Regions from separate parts of the Pediococcus sp. AC40 genome, predicted to be linked through region 2. Evidence: a T-box and tRNA genes for the amino acid it is inferred to sense, from the RefSeq annotation. Region 2 holds a T-box; the other holds one or more tRNA genes.

Region 1 (8,842 bases), 600 kb from region 2:
CCTTAATCTTGTTGGTAATGTTCATTGCCAACGTGCTTACAATCGATAACGTTGTTTTATTAATTAGTATTGTGGCTATTATTACGCCGGTGGTTTACTTCATTTTAATGTTCACTAGCAACAAGGTTTCTAAAGGTGAACGTTCCCGTTTGTGGGCTTATGTACCACTCTTTATCGCCGCAACCTTATTCTGGGCAATTGAAGAACAAGGTTCAGTTGTATTGGCATTGTTTGCTGCAGATCGTACCCAATTGCATTATGGATGGATTAACATCACGCCAGCTAACTTCCAATCGTTGAACCCATTGTTCATCATGTTATACACCCCGATCTTTGCTTGGCTATGGACTAAATTAGGTAAAAAACAACCTTCGTCACCGAAGAAGTTTACCTATGGGTTAGTATTTACCGGGATTTCATATCTCTTCATCGCGTTACCAGGCTTGATGTTTGGTACTGATGGAAAAGTTAACGCCCTTTGGCTAGTGGGTAGCTGGGCAATCGTTGAAATTGGGGAAATGTTGATTTCACCAATTGGATTATCCGTAACTACCAAATTAGCTCCCGCAGCGTTTGCTTCACAAATGATGAGTATGTGGTTCTTGGCAGATGCCGCTGGACAAGCGATTAACGCACAGCTGGTTAAGCTTTATCCTGGTCATGAAGTTAGCTACTTCATTTGGACCGGAATCATTACGATTATCTTTGCGGTTGCTTTATGGTTACTTTCACCATGGATCAGCAAGAAGATGCAAGGGATTCGTTAATAAAATTTGAATTTACAAGATGAACTAGGTTATGCTTAGTTCATCTTTTTTATTTAGGATAAGTCAAACGAGTAGGGGCGAATGTATTGAGAGTAGCAATGACTAGTGACAATCATTTGGACATTAATAAGGTTGATATTGAGCAAACGTTGGCAACGCAAGCACAATACCTTAAAGACAATCACGTGGGAATTTATTTGATTGCGGGAGACTTATTTAATAAGTTCAGCCGTAGTAAGGAATACGTGGAAAAATTACAGCGCCGCTTGCCACGGACCAAGGTGTTCTTTATTGCGGGAAATCATGATATGTTAAATGACATTGATTACGCTGGGTTAGAAAAGCTGCAACACCCGCAGTACCTGCACAACCAATTTTATGACGTTCCGGGAACCAAATGGCGCATCATTGGAAATAACGGCTGGTATGATTATAGTTTTGCGGATAACGTAGATAAAACTCCTGAGCAATTTTGGCGGTGGAAAAAAACTTTTTGGGTAGATACCGCGATTGAGCAGCCAATCTCCGACATTGAACGGATGGATCGCGTACTGCAACAAACGGAACGACAACTTCAAGCAGCCCAATCTAAGTCAGTACTTTTTATGACCCATTTTGCAGTGCGCCACGAATACATTCGCTACACTGATGACTACCGCTTTTGGAACATGGCGAACGGGATGATGGGGAGCCGCCGAATGGAAAAGTTATTAGCAAAATACCAGCCAAAAATTATTTTATCCGGACACCTACATTTTCACTATAAACCTCTTGCAACAGCTGGCGGGATATATTATAATAATTCAGTCGGATATCATAAGAGACGAATCAACGAGTGGAATTCGGATAATTTTATTACTGAATGGACTCAGCGATTACTTATAATTGATCTTGAATAAATTTAAAAAAGTTTCAAAAAAAGCTTGCAAAATTCTTCAAGATTAGTTATTATAATTAAGTCGGATAGATAAGACGACAACTTATATGGAAGGGTAGCGAAGTCTGGCTAAACGCGGCGGACTGTAAATCCGCTCCTTCGGGTTCGGTGGTTCGAATCCACTCCCTTCCACCATATTGGGCTATAGCCAAGTGGTAAGGCAACGGGTTTTGATCCCGTGATGCGCTGGTTCGAACCCAGCTAGCCCAATCAGTTAAACTCCATGTCGATGACGTGGAGTTTTTTTGTGCGTTCATTTATGGCTAAATTGTCTGTAAAAGTGGTTATCTAGTTGATAAGCATTCTTTAATTAGAAGACGAAGTAGTTATCGTAAATTTGATTTTTTTTGCGGATCTTAGAAAACGATTTCACAAAATACTCGTTAGTATTATAATGAAGATGGAGCAACTAGTCTTTTAATGTAGTAAGGAGGCAATTAAAATGCGTGCAGCGGTAGTTAGGAATCAAAGTGATGGGTACGTTGATATTGTAGAAAAGCAATTACGGCCGCTTAGGGACAATGAAGCCTTAGTTGACGTAGAATACTGTGGGGTATGCCATACGGACCTCCACGTGGCAAATGGTGGCTTTGGCGAACAACCTGGACGGGTGATTGGTCACGAAGGAATTGGCATTGTTCGCGAAATTGGTGCTGACGTGCACAGCTTAAAGGTGGGAGATCGGGTTTCCATCGCCTGGTTCTTTGAAGGCTGCGGGCATTGCGAATATTGTACTACTGGACGAGAGACTTTCTGTCGGGAAGCTAAAAATGCCGGATACACGGTTGACGGAGCGATGGCAGAACAGGCAATCGTCGTGGCGGATTACGCGGTGAAAGTGCCGGACAATCTGGATCCGGTGGCGGCAAGTTCAATTACTTGTGCCGGCGTAACTACTTATAAAGCAATCAAGGAATCTAAAATTCGTCCTGGAGAATGGTTGACGGTGTTTGGCGCTGGTGGATTAGGTAATCTGGCAATTCAGTACGCTAAGAATGTGTTTAACGCTAAATTAGCGGTGGTAGACATTAATGATGATAAATTGGCGCTGGCCCAAAAGCTGGGTGCGGATTTGGTAATCAATTCTAGCAAAGAAGATCCGGCGAAGATAATTCAGGAACGGTGCGGCGGAGCACAGGCGGCGGTGGTGACCGCGGTAGCTAAGGCAGCCTTTAACGCAGCGGCCGATTGTCTAAAAGCAGGCGGCGTTTTAGTTGCCGTAGCTCTACCCGTAGACACGATGGATTTATCAATTCCGCGAGTTGTATTAGACGGTATTCAAGTAATTGGTTCCTTAGTCGGCACCCGGAATGACTTGGCGGAAGCCTTCCAGTTTGCAGCGGATGGCCAAGTTAAACCTATTGTTCAAACTCGGCGTTTGGATGAAGTGAATGACATCATCGATGAAATGCGAGCTGGACAAATTGAAGGCCGGATGGTTGTGGACATGCATAAATAAGGATGACGGACACGTAACTTTAAATACGGGAGTGTCCCAAAATGCCTGATAGACATTAAGCAGTGGTAAGACCAGCTTTTAAGGACCCGTAAGGATGAAAAATCAAGGCTGATTGAAAAAGTCGGCTAGTTTTTGAGTATTAACTGAAATTCGACCATTATGCCTGAATTTGGCATAACGGTCGTTTTTAGGTTGTGCGGAGCATAATGGCTTTGAACTTTATAAAAACCGGCGCTCTAGAATGATTTTTTTCTCAGTTTCAGTCACGTTTTTAACGGCATCATGATACTTTGGCAAGGGCGTTGGATTTGCTCAAGAAGTATTAAACCTTCATAAAATATTACATAATTCCCGGGGATTTAATGATAAAATTAAAATAATTAACAGAAAAGCGAGGGAATACAAATGAAACTTGGATTTATTGGCGTTGGAAACATGGCCAAGGCAATTATTAGCGGATTAGTAAAGAAAGATGTCGTTGGTAAGGATATTTTGGTCCACAGCGCTCACCCACAAAACTACGAAACTTTTGCAAAACAACACGGACTAACCGCAGTATCAGATAATACGGCGGTAGCCCAACAGGCAGACGTAATTATTTTGGCAGTTAAGCCCACGGTGATTAAGCGGGTTGCTGAAGAAATTCAACCGGTACTAACTGAAGAAAAGTTAGTGGTTTCAATTGCTTCTGGCGTTAGTTTAGCGGACTTACAAGCGGTTTTAGGCACTGCTCAACCGATTTTGCGAGTAATGCCAAACGTAAACGTTGAAATTGCGCAAGGAATGACAGCGGTCAAAGCCACGGGCGACCTTAACGCAGCTCCGTACCAAGCGGGGGGTGAGTTATTTGCTCGGATCGGAAAAACCATGGAAGTTGCCGAAAATGACTTTCCGATTTTCGCGGCACTTGCGGGGAGCGCACCAGCATACGCTTACCTATTTATTGACGCGCTTTCCCGGGCGGGCGTTAAGTACGGATTGACTAAAGCTAACGCCACTAAGATTGCTGCGCAAATGGTACAAGGCAGTGCGCAAATGGTGCTCAATAGTGATGAAGTGCCTTACGCATTGATTGATAAAGTTTCTTCTCCAGGCGGGACGACCGTCGCAGGTTTATTAGCAATGGAAGAAGCTGGATTTAGCCCAGCCGTAGTTAAGGGAATCGACGCAACCGTGGCAAAAGAAAACGGTTAAGGTAATCTTGTTTTTTGGTCTATACCGATATATAATGAAGCTAGATTAACTTAGAGGAGGAAAATTCATGAGTACAGTTTTACGACATGCGACAATTTATACGGGCCTCGAAAAGATCGAAGACGGCTACATTCGGTTTGGTAAGACCATCGAAGCAGTTGGGCCAATGAGTGAATATAAGGCACAGGGTGACGACGAAGTTTATTACGCAGGGGGCAAGATTATTGTTCCAGGGTTCATTGACGTACATACCCACGGTGGTTACGGCTTTGATGCGATGGATGGCGATCCAGAACAAATCAACGAAATGGTAAACCAAGCGGTAGTCAACGAAGGAGTTACCAGCTTCTTTTGTACCACAATGACTCAATCTAACGAAAACATTGAAAAATCAATGCGCGGAGTGGCCAAGGCTGCGGAAGAAAATCCCGTTATCCAAGGGGTTCATTTGGAAGGTCCCTTCATTTCGGCGAAGTACAAGGGAGCTCAACCAGAAGAGTACATTAAGGACCCGGACGCAGCATTACTTGGCAAGTGGAACGAGCTTTCAGGCGGTCGGGTAAAATTAATTACGATCGCCCCTGAACACGCAGGCTCCGATGCATTTGAAGCATACTGCTTGGATCATGGAATTGTTCCTTCAGTAGGACATTCCAACGCTACCCGTGCACAATTGCTAAATAGCACGGTTACCCACGCAACTCACTTATACAATGCTCAACGTGAATTTAAGCATCGTGAACCAGGAGTTACCGGCCACGTAATGTTGGAAGACAACATCTATGCTGAATTAATTTGCGACGGTTTCCACATCGTTCCGGACATGCTCAAACTGGCTTATGAAGTTAAGGGACCAGAACGCATTGAATTGGTTACTGACTCAATGCGTGCCAAGGGAATTGCCGAAGGAGAAAGTGAACTTGGCGGACAAAAAGTTTACGTAAAGGACAAGCAAGCTCGTCTAGCTGACGGAACGCTAGCAGGTTCAGTGCTATCTTTTGATGATGCTTTCCGGAACGCCATGAAGTTCTTTGGTTGCGGAATTGCGGAAGCTGTCCAAATGAGTTCGGTAAACCAAGCTCGTGAATTTGGCTTAGATTCTAAAGGAGTCTTAGAAGTTGGCAAGGACGCTGATTTAAACGTCTTTGACGGCGACCTTAACAAGTTAGAAACTTACAGCTACGGCAAAAAGTTTGCTAAGGAAGATTAATAGTTAAAAACAAGTAGGAGTACAATCATGAATTCACCGGTATATATTCAGATTCATAATGAAATCAAAAAGGCAATTGAAGCAGGAAAATGGAAAGTTGGTGAGCGGATTCCCGCCGAACGGGAACTGTCAAACCATTTTAAAGTTAGCCGAATGACTTTACGCCAAGCGATTTCAACTTTGGTTGATGAAGGGATTTTAGAACGTAAGGTGGGTTCGGGGACGTACGTTGCTAGTCAAAAGGTCCAAGAAAAAGTTTCTGGAGTAACCAGCTTTACGGAATTGACGGAAGCCCAGGGTAAGAAACCATCGAGCAAGACAATTTCCTACCATACTAGTGAGCCATCGTTAAGTGAAATTGAAAAATTAAAGTTAGCGGATGGAGATTTAGTACTCCGAATGGAACGGATCCGGTATGCGGATGGGGTACCGATCTGTTACGAAACGGCGACCATCCCAGAAAAGTTAGTTACTAACTTTAGTAAATCCGAAGTAACCAAGTCGTTGTACAACACTTTGGAAGAGCGTGCGGGACTGGTAATTGGTCGTGCTGAGCAAACCGTATCGGCGATGTTAGCTTCCGAAAAGGTTGCCGAATACCTTGACGTTAAGCGGGGCGCAGCGATTTTACGCCTTCATCAGGTTTCGTACGCCCAAGATGGTACGCCGTTTGAATACGTACGAACGCAATACGTAGGAGAACGGTTTGAATTCTATTTAAATCGGTAAATAATTGGTGAGGAATTGAGAAGGGGGTTACCCCTTAATTCCAAAGTCATAAAAACGAGGATTAGGTTCTTTTTAAGAACGCTAACCCTCGTTTTTTTGTGTTCATCGTTATTTGCGGTTGGCCCACCACGCTTTAACCATAAAGATGGGAAGCACGATTTGGCGTTTGATCCGGCGGGGATCGCTGATTAAACGGTATAGCCATTCTAGGTTATGCTTTTGCCAAAATTCGGGAGCACGCTTGACTTCTCCAGCAAAGACGTCAAAACTGCCCCCAATGCCCATCCAAATTGCGGGAGAGAGGTGCCGATATTTTTGGATTAACTCCTCTTGTTTGGGGAAGCCGGTGGCTACAAAAACCATTTCCGGCTGGGTTTGCTCAATTTCAGTTTGGATGGGAGCAAAATCGGTAAAATACCCATCATGATGGCCAGCGACTTCCACGTGGGGATATTGGCGGTTAACTTTGGCAATTACTTGAGCGATCACGGCCGGTTTGCTTCCCAAAAAGTAGATTCGCGAATGGTGTGCGTCTCCCCAACGCAAAAGTTCTTCAAAAAGTTCGTAGCCGGTTACGCGTTCGGGCAGCGGATGGGCGGTATGCTGGGTTGCTTTCACGACGCCAATCCCATCGGCCACTAAATAATCGGCTTGACGAATAGTTTTGGCGTAAGCAGGATGTTTTTTAGCGTACATAATAATTTCTGGATTAGCGGTAACCACAAAGCGGTTTTGGTGGGCCGATAAGTCGGTATGTAATTGTTCTAAGAATTGGGCCTTGGTCGTTTGTAAAAAATTGAATCCCAAGACGTTGGCAGTTGAAAACTTCATATATAAAGGTTCTCCTCACGATAAAATTGCGGTTTGGCGCAAAAATGATAAAATTAAAGCAATTGTATTTTATGTCCACCAGTAAAATTTATACTTTAAAAAATAAAGAGTAGGAGCATAATCATCATGGTACAAGAATATCCAGATGACACATTAACTTTACACACAGACGCTTATCAAATCAACATGATTCAAACTTATTGGCAAAAGGGAATTCACAATCAAAAGGCAATTTTTGAAGTTTTCTTCCGTAAAATGCCTTTTGACAATGGATACGCAGTTTTTGCCGGATTAGAACGGGTAATTGACTATATCGAAAACCTTCACTTTTCGGCGAGTGATATCGAATATCTTCGCGAAGTGGGCGGCTATCCGGATGATTTTCTGGAATTTTTAAAGAATTTCCATTTCCGGGGGACCATCCGCTCGGCAGTGGAAGGCGACCTAGTTTTTAATAACGAACCAATCTTACAAGTCGAAGGACCACTGGCCGATTGTCAACTGGTGGAAACGGCAATTTTAAACGTGGTCAATTACCAAACCTTAATTGCAACCAAGGCGGCGCGGATTAAATCCGTAGTTGGCTCAGACAAGCTTTTAGAATTCGGAACGCGCCGTGCCCAAGAATTTGACGCAGCAATTTGGGGAACCCGGGCGGCTTACATCGGCGGTTTTGACGCAACTAGTAACGTACGGGCTGGGAAGAAGTTTGGGATTCCAATTAGCGGAACTCACGCTCACGCAATGGTGCAATATTACATGAACGACTACGATGCGTTTAAGGCGTACGCAACCACTCATCACGATTGTGTCTTTTTGGTGGACACCTTTGACACACTCAAAAGCGGGGTGCCTAACGCAATTCGGGTGGCTAAAGAAATGGGCGACCGGATCAATTTCCTTGGGGTACGGATCGATAGTGGTGACATGGCTTACCTGTCTAAACGAGTTCGCGAACAGTTGGATGAAGCGGGTTATCCAAACGCTAAAATTTACGCTTCCAACGATTTGGACGAAAAGACCATCCAAAACTTAAAGATGCAGGGAGCTAAAATTGAAGTTTGGGGTGTGGGAACCAAATTAATTACCGCTTATGACCAACCGGCGTTAGGAGCCGTTTATAAGATGGTTTCCATTGAACGGGACGGAAAGATGGTCGACACCATCAAATTGTCTAACAATGCTGAAAAAGTTTCTACACCAGGCAAAAAGCAAGTTTGGCGAATTTCTCGGCGGGCAGATGGTAAATCAGAAGGAGATTACATTACGCTTTGGGGTGAAGACCCTCGTGAAAAGGATTCGCTATACATGTTCCACCCCAACTATACGTACATCAATAAGACGGTGACCGATTTTGAAGCTCGACCGTTATTACAAACCATTTTTAAGGACGGCAAGTTAGTTTATGATCGCCCATCCTTAGCAGAAATCAAAGAATTTTCTCGGCAAAGTTTAGATTCCTTGTGGGATGAATACAAACGTGATTTAAATCCGCAAGACTATCCGGTGGACCTTTCACAAGAATGTTACGATCACAAGGTATCCATCATTAAGCGGGTCCGGGATTACGTAAATCAGCTTAAATTTTAATCATTGGGGGGCGTAAAAAATGCGCAAAATGCAACAAGAAATTATTGAAGCTCTACGGGTTCAACCAACAATTGACCCAGAAAAAGAAATTCGACGCAGCGTTGATTTTATGAAACGCTACCTGA
Region 2 (8,842 bases):
CCACGATGAAATTGAATACGAATTTACTCAAAAGGGCGAAGACTTCAAGGGAACGGAAGTTTCACGAAAGAGTATCGCACACGTAGTAGTTGATTTAATTCAAAACAATACGGAAATTAAGCATTCCATCGGGGTCAATAAACCTAATACCGATGGTGACAAACCAAGCTGGTATTAGTAGTTTAAGTTTGTTAACCTGACCGATCTGAAGTACTTGAAATGAAGCGAGGAGAATAAGGATCGGATAGTTGGTGAATGTTAATGAAAATCGGCAATTATGCCTCAATTGGCATAGTTGCCGATTTTTGGTTAAGCAGCGAGTAGCTATTGGGATTCTTAAACAAAGGCCAACCTCCCTAAACGTTGTTCAACAATTTTTCCAAGAGCTGATTTTATTAATTAAAGGCTATCCAAACGGCCTCCTTAGATGGCCAGCTGGATTTGGTTAGTTGGTAAGTTTCGCGGAATTCTTGCCTCGGATGAACGTTATTCTGTATAATTCATACTATAGTTACGACAAGTTTTAATGAAAAATATAAAGGTGGTATTAGCCCATGAATATTGATTGGAAAGCAGAAGTTGAGCAACGTAAAGATCAAATGTTAGAACGTCTAATGGAATTGTTGAAAATTGACAGTTCCCGCGATGTAGAACATGCCGAAAAGGATGCCCCGCTTGGTCCGGGACCTAAGGCAGCCCTTTTGAAGATGTTAGAATTCGCCGAAGCAGACGGATTTACAACCAAAAACGTTGAAAATGTGGCAGGTCACGTCGAATATGGCGATGGCAAAGAAATTTTAGGTATTTTAGGACACCTTGACGAAGTTCCCGCTGGTGAAGGTTGGGATACCGACCCATTTGCGCCAGTGGTCAAAGATGGCCGAATTTATGCTCGGGGAGTTAGCGATGATAAAGGTCCCGTTTTGGCTGCTTACCTAGGGTTACAAATCATTAAGGACCTTAAGTTGCCAGTTTCTAAGAAGGTGCGTTTGATTTTAGGAACTGACGAAGAGTCCGACTGGTACGGAATGGACCGTTATTTGGCAACTGAGCAAACACCCGACTTCGGTTTTTCGCCAGATGCTGAATTCCCAATTATTAACGGGGAAAAGGGGATTGCTTCTTTCGAAGTTGAAGTGCCCGCACAATCAGCAACTGGGGATTTTGAATTACAATCTTTCAAGGGCGGAATCAAGGACAACATGATTCCTCGCGAAGCTAAGGCGGTTGTCTTAGCAAAAGCAGACGTGGACGAAGCTGCTTGGCAAGCTGAATACCAAGAATACCTAAGTGAAAACGGCCTTACCGGGGCAATGAACGTTGCCGGACAGCAAATCACCTTTGACTTAGTAGGTAAGTCCGCACACGCCTTGGAACCCAAGGCAGGCTTGAACGCGGCCACTTTCTTAGCCGACTTCTTGAACCGTAAAGTGGCTAACGATTACCTTAAATTAATTGCAGAAAAAATGCACCTAGATTCACGGGGACACCAATTGAAGATTAATACCGTGGACCCGCAAATGGGCGATTTGACGGTTTCACCAGACTTGTTTGACTACCAAGCAGGACAAGCTGGTACGGTAATTATCAATATTCGTTACCCACAATCCATCTCTACGGATGAAATCATTAAGAGCGCGACGGCAGCGTTGGCTGATTTCGAGGCTAAAGTTGCTTTACATGGTCACGCACAAGAACCACATTACGTTCCTGCTGACGATCCGTTGGTAAAGACTTTGCTTCAAATTTACACGGAACACACCGGAGAAGCAGGACAAGAAATGGTAATCGGCGGGGGAACCTATGGCCGGATTTTAGAACGCGGAGTTGCCTTTGGAGCGCAGTTCCCTGGCCGGGAAAACGTTATGCACCAAGCTAACGAATACATGGCAATTGAAGACATTGTCAACGCAGCTGCAATCTACGCTCACGCAATTTATGAATTAGCTAAATAAGGTTGACACTAGTTTGAATTATCCGTAAAATTAACAGCGATATTGAAGCAATGAAGTAGCCTAGTAGCGGGATGGGTTCAGCAATTAGAAATCTGGTGGGAGCTGCAAACCAGACTGACTCATTCGGTGAATTACACTATGGAGCTTTCTGCTTAAAAGAACGGATCATCTCGTTATCGATGTTGAGCGGAGTGTAATAACTCAATTCAAGGTGGTAACGCGGAATTTTTCGTCCCTGATCAGTTGATTGGGGGCGTTTTTTATTCCATTGATGATTAATAACAGAATGGAGGGTACTAACTGATGAACATTATTGACGAATTAGATTGGCGGGGCGCAATCAACCAGCAAACCGACGAAGAAGGTCTTAAGAAATTAACCGAAGAAAAATCAATCGGTTTATATGCGGGAATTGACCCAACTGGGGACAGTATGCACATTGGGCACTTGATCCCGTTCATGGTTTTGAAACGATTCCAACAAGCCGGACACAAACCGGTAATCTTAATCGGTGGCGGAACGGGTTCAATTGGGGATCCGTCAGGTAAAAAATCCGAACGGGTTCTCCAATCCATGGAACAAGTTCACCACAATGAAGAAGCCTTGAAGAAACAATTGGTTAAATTCTTTGGGACAGATAATTTCCGAATTGTGAACAATTACGACTGGCTTTCAAAAATGTCCTTGCTGGATTTCTTGCGCGACTACGGAAAATTATTCAACGTTAATACAATGTTAGCTAAGGATATCGTAGCTAGTCGCCTAGAAGTCGGAATTTCCTTTACCGAATTCACGTACCAAATTTTGCAATCGGTCGATTTCTTGCATTTATACAAACACGAAGACGTGCAATTGCAAATTGGTGGTGGTGACCAATGGGGAAATATCACAGCTGGTACTGATTTAATCCACCGGATGGAAGGCCAGGACGCCAAGGTTTATGGTTTGACAATTCCGCTATTGCTAAAGGCGGATGGAACGAAATTTGGTAAATCAGAAGGCGGCAACGTTTGGCTTGATCCTGAAAAGACGACCCCTTACGAATTCTACCAATTCTGGTTAAACCAAGACGACCGTGACGTGGTGAAGTTCTTGAAGTACTTTACTTTCCTTAGCCACGAAGAAATTGAACGGTTAGCAGAAACGGTTAAAACAGCTCCTGAAAAACGCGAAGCACAACGGCGTTTGGCAGAAGAAGTTACGGAATTCGTCCACGGCAAGGCTGCGGTAGAGGAAGCACAACATATTTCAGCAGCCCTTTTCTCTGGGGATGTGAAGGACCTCACCGCAAGCGAAATCGAACAAGGTTTCAAGAACATGCCAAGTGTGGAAGTCGAAAACAAGAAGGAAAACATTGTTTTGTGGTTGGTCGACACCACGAAAATTGAACCATCTCGGCGTCAAGCCCGGGAAGACATTAAGAACGGTGCCATCCGAATTAATGGAGAAAAGATTACGGATGTGGACGCTGAAATTGATCCAACTAGTCATTTTGATGGCAAATTCGTGATCGTTCGGCGCGGTAAGAAGAAGTATTTCTTAGCACGGGTAAAATAATTAACGATAAAAAGGGTTCGCAACAAACCAAGTTAGGTTGTTGCGAACCTTTTTTTGTTAAGTATGACATTACTTGTGAACGTCTTTGATTTTAAAGGCTAAGAAGAGGGCGCAGATTTCTAATAGTAGAAAACAACTAAAAACGCCCAAGAAATTGTCGGTACCTAAAATGACGGTGGCAATTACCACGGCCGTTGAACCCAGGACCTGGCGAACGGTGGCAATGATGGACGAACCGTGCGGAATTAAATGGTCAGGCAACGAATTGGCGCCGAGCGTGGTGGCAGGCATCATTACAAAGGCGTTTCCGGCCTCCACCACCATCGTAGCCAAAATAGCAATTACCAGACTTTCTAAAAAGACGTTGAGGATCATTAACGACCAGCCCGCGATGAAGATGGCGATTCCGATGATCATAACGGGTTTAAAACCGATCCGGTCAGCTAATTTACCACTTTGCCGGTTGAGCCAGGATAAAAGGGCCGCGGCGGGAACTAGTGCGAGTCCCGACCAAAACGGCGAAAGGTGTAAAACTTGTTGGAAATAAAGTGGCATGACGATGGTGACGGTAATCAACGACATGTACGCAAACGCCGTTAGTAAAACCCCAAGGTCAAAATTTTTAATGCGCATAATTTCTAGGTGAAGCAGCGGGTTAGTTAAGTGGAACTGACGAATAACGAACCAGGCTAACATTCCTAACGAGATTGCTAAAATGATGGCGAGTGAAAGGTTCCAACCCTGTTGGTTAATCTCATTGATAAAATATAGCAAGCCGATAATTCCTAAAGAAAGCAGCACCGAAACAAAATCTAACTCGGAATGACTTTGCTGTACGGGGCTAACGATGGTTTTGAACGCTAGCAGGGTGACCAGGATTAATAGACAGTTAAAGAAGATGAAGATTGACTGCCAATTAAAGATTTGTAGAATTACTCCGGAAAGAATCGGTCCCACTGCAAGGGCCGAACCCATAACTAGGCCAACGGTTCCCATGGTGGCTCCCCGTCGTCCTTCAGGAGTGATCTGCAAAATTACCGACTGGTATGTGGGAAATAGTACCCCAACGGAGAAACCTTCCATTAAACGACCGACCATCATCATTGCGAAATTTGGCGCAAAAATAATGATGAAGGTTCCGATAATGAAAATTAGCAATAAGCTAATGTACATCCGTTTGAAATTAAGGTTATTTAGCATCCACGGTGAAAGAGGCATCACTACCGACATGATTAACATAAAGCCGGTAGTGAGCCAGGCGACCGTGCTAGCCGGTAAGTTAAAGTAATGCATGAAGGTGGGATAAGCGGTTGACAGGGATGATTGACTTATCGACATGGTAAACGTACCAAGCAGTAGCGTGGCGACGAACCAACGGTAAGCTTTTTTAGATAATGGAGTCATAAAATAAGTCGCTTCCTTTGCTTTTGTTTATAACAGTTCTAAAGTACAACACGAATGACGGACTGTAAAGGTGGATTACCAACGGTTAAGGAAGCATATTCGGGGGTTGGTGCAGCTTTATCCAACTTTTTGTACAAAAATTAAAATAAATGTCACAAAAGTGTTGACGGGTGGCGGAGATGAGTGTATAGTATATTTCTGTTGTCGCGAGGGACAACGTCATTGATTCTTCAAATTAATTGAAATTAATCCTTGACATAAATTGCTCCTCACGATATACTTAAAAAGTTGTGTTAAACGACATAAACGTTGATAACACAACGCTGATAGACCTTTGAAAACTGAACAAAATTTTGACAAACGATCGTGTGAGGACTCGCAAATCAAATTGATTTAGTGAGAACAAACATGCGAAGTCAATTCGCAAAAACAAACAATTAATGAGCTTGAAAAAGACTCATCATTTTAATATGAGAGTTTGATCTTGGCTCAGGATGAACGCTGGCGGCGTGCCTAATACATGCAAGTCGAACGAACTTCCGTTAATTGATTATGAGGTGCTTGCACTGAATGAGATTTTAACACGAAGTGAGTGGCGGACGGGTGAGTAACACGTGGGTAACCTGCCCAGAAGCAGGGGATAACACCTGGAAACAGATGCTAATACCGTATAACAGAGAAAACCGCCTGGTTTTCTTTTAAAAGATGGCTCTGCTATCACTTCTGGATGGACCCGCGGCGCATTAGCTAGTTGGTGAGGTAACGGCTCACCAAGGCGATGATGCGTAGCCGACCTGAGAGGGTAATCGGCCACATTGGGACTGAGACACGGCCCAGACTCCTACGGGAGGCAGCAGTAGGGAATCTTCCACAATGGACGCAAGTCTGATGGAGCAACGCCGCGTGAGTGAAGAAGGGTTTCGGCTCGTAAAGCTCTGTTGTTAAAGAAGAACGTGGGTGAGAGTAACTGTTCACCCAGTGACGGTATTTAACCAGAAAGCCACGGCTAACTACGTGCCAGCAGCCGCGGTAATACGTAGGTGGCAAGCGTTATCCGGATTTATTGGGCGTAAAGCGAGCGCAGGCGGTCTTTTAAGTCTAATGTGAAAGCCTTCGGCTCAACCGAAGAAGTGCATTGGAAACTGGGAGACTTGAGTGCAGAAGAGGACAGTGGAACTCCATGTGTAGCGGTGAAATGCGTAGATATATGGAAGAACACCAGTGGCGAAGGCGGCTGTCTGGTCTGTAACTGACGCTGAGGCTCGAAAGCATGGGTAGCGAACAGGATTAGATACCCTGGTAGTCCATGCCGTAAACGATGATTACTAAGTGTTGGAGGGTTTCCGCCCTTCAGTGCTGCAGCTAACGCATTAAGTAATCCGCCTGGGGAGTACGACCGCAAGGTTGAAACTCAAAAGAATTGACGGGGGCCCGCACAAGCGGTGGAGCATGTGGTTTAATTCGAAGCTACGCGAAGAACCTTACCAGGTCTTGACATCTTCTGCCAACCTAAGAGATTAGGCGTTCCCTTCGGGGACAGAATGACAGGTGGTGCATGGTTGTCGTCAGCTCGTGTCGTGAGATGTTGGGTTAAGTCCCGCAACGAGCGCAACCCTTATTACTAGTTGCCAGCATTTAGTTGGGCACTCTAGTGAGACTGCCGGTGACAAACCGGAGGAAGGTGGGGACGACGTCAAATCATCATGCCCCTTATGACCTGGGCTACACACGTGCTACAATGGATGGTACAACGAGTCGCGAAACCGCGAGGTTTAGCTAATCTCTTAAAACCATTCTCAGTTCGGACTGTAGGCTGCAACTCGCCTACACGAAGTCGGAATCGCTAGTAATCGCGGATCAGCATGCCGCGGTGAATACGTTCCCGGGCCTTGTACACACCGCCCGTCACACCATGAGAGTTTGTAACACCCAAAGCCGGTGGGGTAACCTTTTAGGAGCTAGCCGTCTAAGGTGGGACAGATGATTAGGGTGAAGTCGTAACAAGGTAGCCGTAGGAGAACCTGCGGCTGGATCACCTCCTTTCTAAGGAATAATACGGAACCGCACACGAGTCAAAGTTTTGTTTAGTTTTGAGAGGTCTACTCTCACTTTTGTTCTTTGAAAACTGAATAATATCTATAATTTTCTAATTTTAATTAATCATAATTAAACCGAGAGAAAACCGCGTAATTTTAAAGAGTTAAACAAGATTAGTTCAAAATAATCGCAATACTCAATTAATCGCTTTACCGTAGGTAAAGTTAGGTTAAGTTAGGAAGGGCGCATGGTGGATGCCTTGGTACTAGGAGCCGATGAAGGACGGGACTAACACCGATATGCCTCGGGGAGCTGTAAGTAAGCTTTGATCCGGGGATTTCCGAATGGGGCAACCCAATAGTTTTAATCGACTATTATCCGCATCTGAATTCATAGGATGTGTGAAGGTAAACGTGGGGAACTGAAACATCTCAGTACCCACAGGAACAGAAAGAAAATTCGATTCCCTGAGTAGCGGCGAGCGAAACGGGAACAGCCCAAACCAAGAAGCTTGCTTCTTGGGGTTGTAGGACTGAACATTTGAGTTACCAAAGAGCTTGATAGCTGAAGGGCCTGGGAAGGCCAGCCAGAGAGGGTGACAGCCCCGTAAGCTAAATCAAACTCCCTCAGTTCAGGATCCTGAGTACGGCGGAGCACGTGAAATTCCGTCGGAATCCGGGAGGACCATCTCCCAAGGCTAAATACTACCTAGTGACCGATAGTGAACCAGTACCGTGAGGGAAAGGTGAAAAGCACCCCGGAAGGGGAGTGAAATAGTTCTTGAAACCATGTGCCTACAAGAAGTCAGAGCCCGTTAATGGGTGATGGCGTGCCTTTTGTAGAATGAACCGGCGAGTTACGTTCGTATGCCAGGTTAAGTTGAAGAGACGGAGCCGAAGCGAAAGCGAGTCTGAAGAGGGCGAATTAGTATGCGGATGTAGACCCGAAACCAAGTGACCTACCCATGTCCAGGTTGAAGGTGCGGTAAAACGCACTGGAGGACCGAACTCGTGTACGTTGAAAAGTGCTGAGATGAGGTGTGGGTAGCGGTGAAATTCCAAACGAACTTGGAGATAGCTGGTTCTCTCCGAAATAGCTTTAGGGCTAGCCTCGGAATTAGGATCGTGGAGGTAGAGCCACTGTTTGGACTAGGGGCCCGTCATGGGTTACCGAATTCAGATAAACTCCGAATGCCATCGATTTATGTCCGGGAGTCAGACGGTGAGTGATAAGATCCATCGTCGAAAGGGGAACAGCCCAGACCACCAGTTAAGGTCCCTAAATATATGTTAAGTGGAAAAGGATGTGGAGTTGCATAGACAACTAGGATGTTGGCTCAGAAGCAGCCACCATTTAAAGAGTGCGTAATAGCTCACTAGTCGAGTGATCCTGCGCCGAAAATGTACCGGGGCTTAAACATATTACCGAGACTGTGGATGCCACCATTAGGTGGCGTGATAGGAGAGCGTTCTAAGGGCGATGAAGGCAGACCGTGAGGACTGTTGGAGCGCTTAGAAGTGAGAATGCCGGTATGAGTAGCGAAAGATAGGTGAGAATCCTATCCACCGTATGACTAAGGTTTCCTGGGGAAGGCTCGTCCTCCCAGGGTTAGTCGGGACCTAAGCCGAGGCCGAGAGGCGTAGGCGATGGATAACAGGTTGAGATTCCTGTACTAGTTAAACTTGTTTGAACAATGGAGGGACGCAGGAGGCTAAGGAATGCACCCGATTGGAAGTGGGTGTCCAAGCCGTAAGTCTGAAGTCGAGTCAAATGCTTGATTTCTTAAGGACAAGCGGTGATGGGGAGTGAAATTTAAGTAACGAAGTTCCTGACGTCACGCTGCCGAGAAAAGCTTCTAGTTAGAGTTTAACTACCCGTACCGCAAACCG

The links. A T-box is a leader RNA that pairs with one kind of tRNA and senses whether it is charged. The one in region 2 lies ahead of tyrS (tyrosine--tRNA ligase), so its partner is inferred to be a tRNA-Tyr.
Region 1: it has a tRNA-Tyr gene. The T-box ahead of tyrS (tyrosine--tRNA ligase) is inferred to sense a tRNA for this amino acid. The anticodon was not compared.

Annotation. Positions count from the first base shown of each region.
Region 1 covers NZ_CP127012.1:1,656,568-1,665,409, reverse strand. Annotated here, with positions in the region: gene NL111_RS08280 (peptide MFS transporter) at 1-767, shown strand, start outside; gene NL111_RS08275 (metallophosphoesterase) at 866-1,666, shown strand; tRNA gene NL111_RS08270 (tRNA-Tyr) at 1,754-1,839, shown strand; tRNA gene NL111_RS08265 (tRNA-Gln) at 1,843-1,914, shown strand; gene adhP (alcohol dehydrogenase AdhP) at 2,147-3,163, shown strand; gene proC (pyrroline-5-carboxylate reductase) at 3,569-4,357, shown strand; gene nagA (N-acetylglucosamine-6-phosphate deacetylase) at 4,425-5,567, shown strand; gene NL111_RS08245 (GntR family transcriptional regulator) at 5,595-6,296, shown strand; gene NL111_RS08240 (WecB/TagA/CpsF family glycosyltransferase) at 6,405-7,127, opposite strand; gene NL111_RS08235 (nicotinate phosphoribosyltransferase) at 7,254-8,717, shown strand; gene nadE (NAD(+) synthase) at 8,737-8,842, shown strand, end outside.
Region 2 covers NZ_CP127012.1:216,168-225,009, forward strand. Annotated here, with positions in the region: gene NL111_RS00980 (SDR family oxidoreductase) at 1-178, shown strand, start outside; gene pepV (dipeptidase PepV) at 555-1,955, shown strand; T-box leader at 1,997-2,195, shown strand; gene tyrS (tyrosine--tRNA ligase) at 2,259-3,512, shown strand; gene NL111_RS01000 (MFS transporter) at 3,582-4,916, opposite strand; rRNA gene NL111_RS01005 (16S ribosomal RNA) at 5,383-6,959, shown strand; rRNA gene NL111_RS01010 (23S ribosomal RNA) at 7,181-8,842, shown strand, end outside.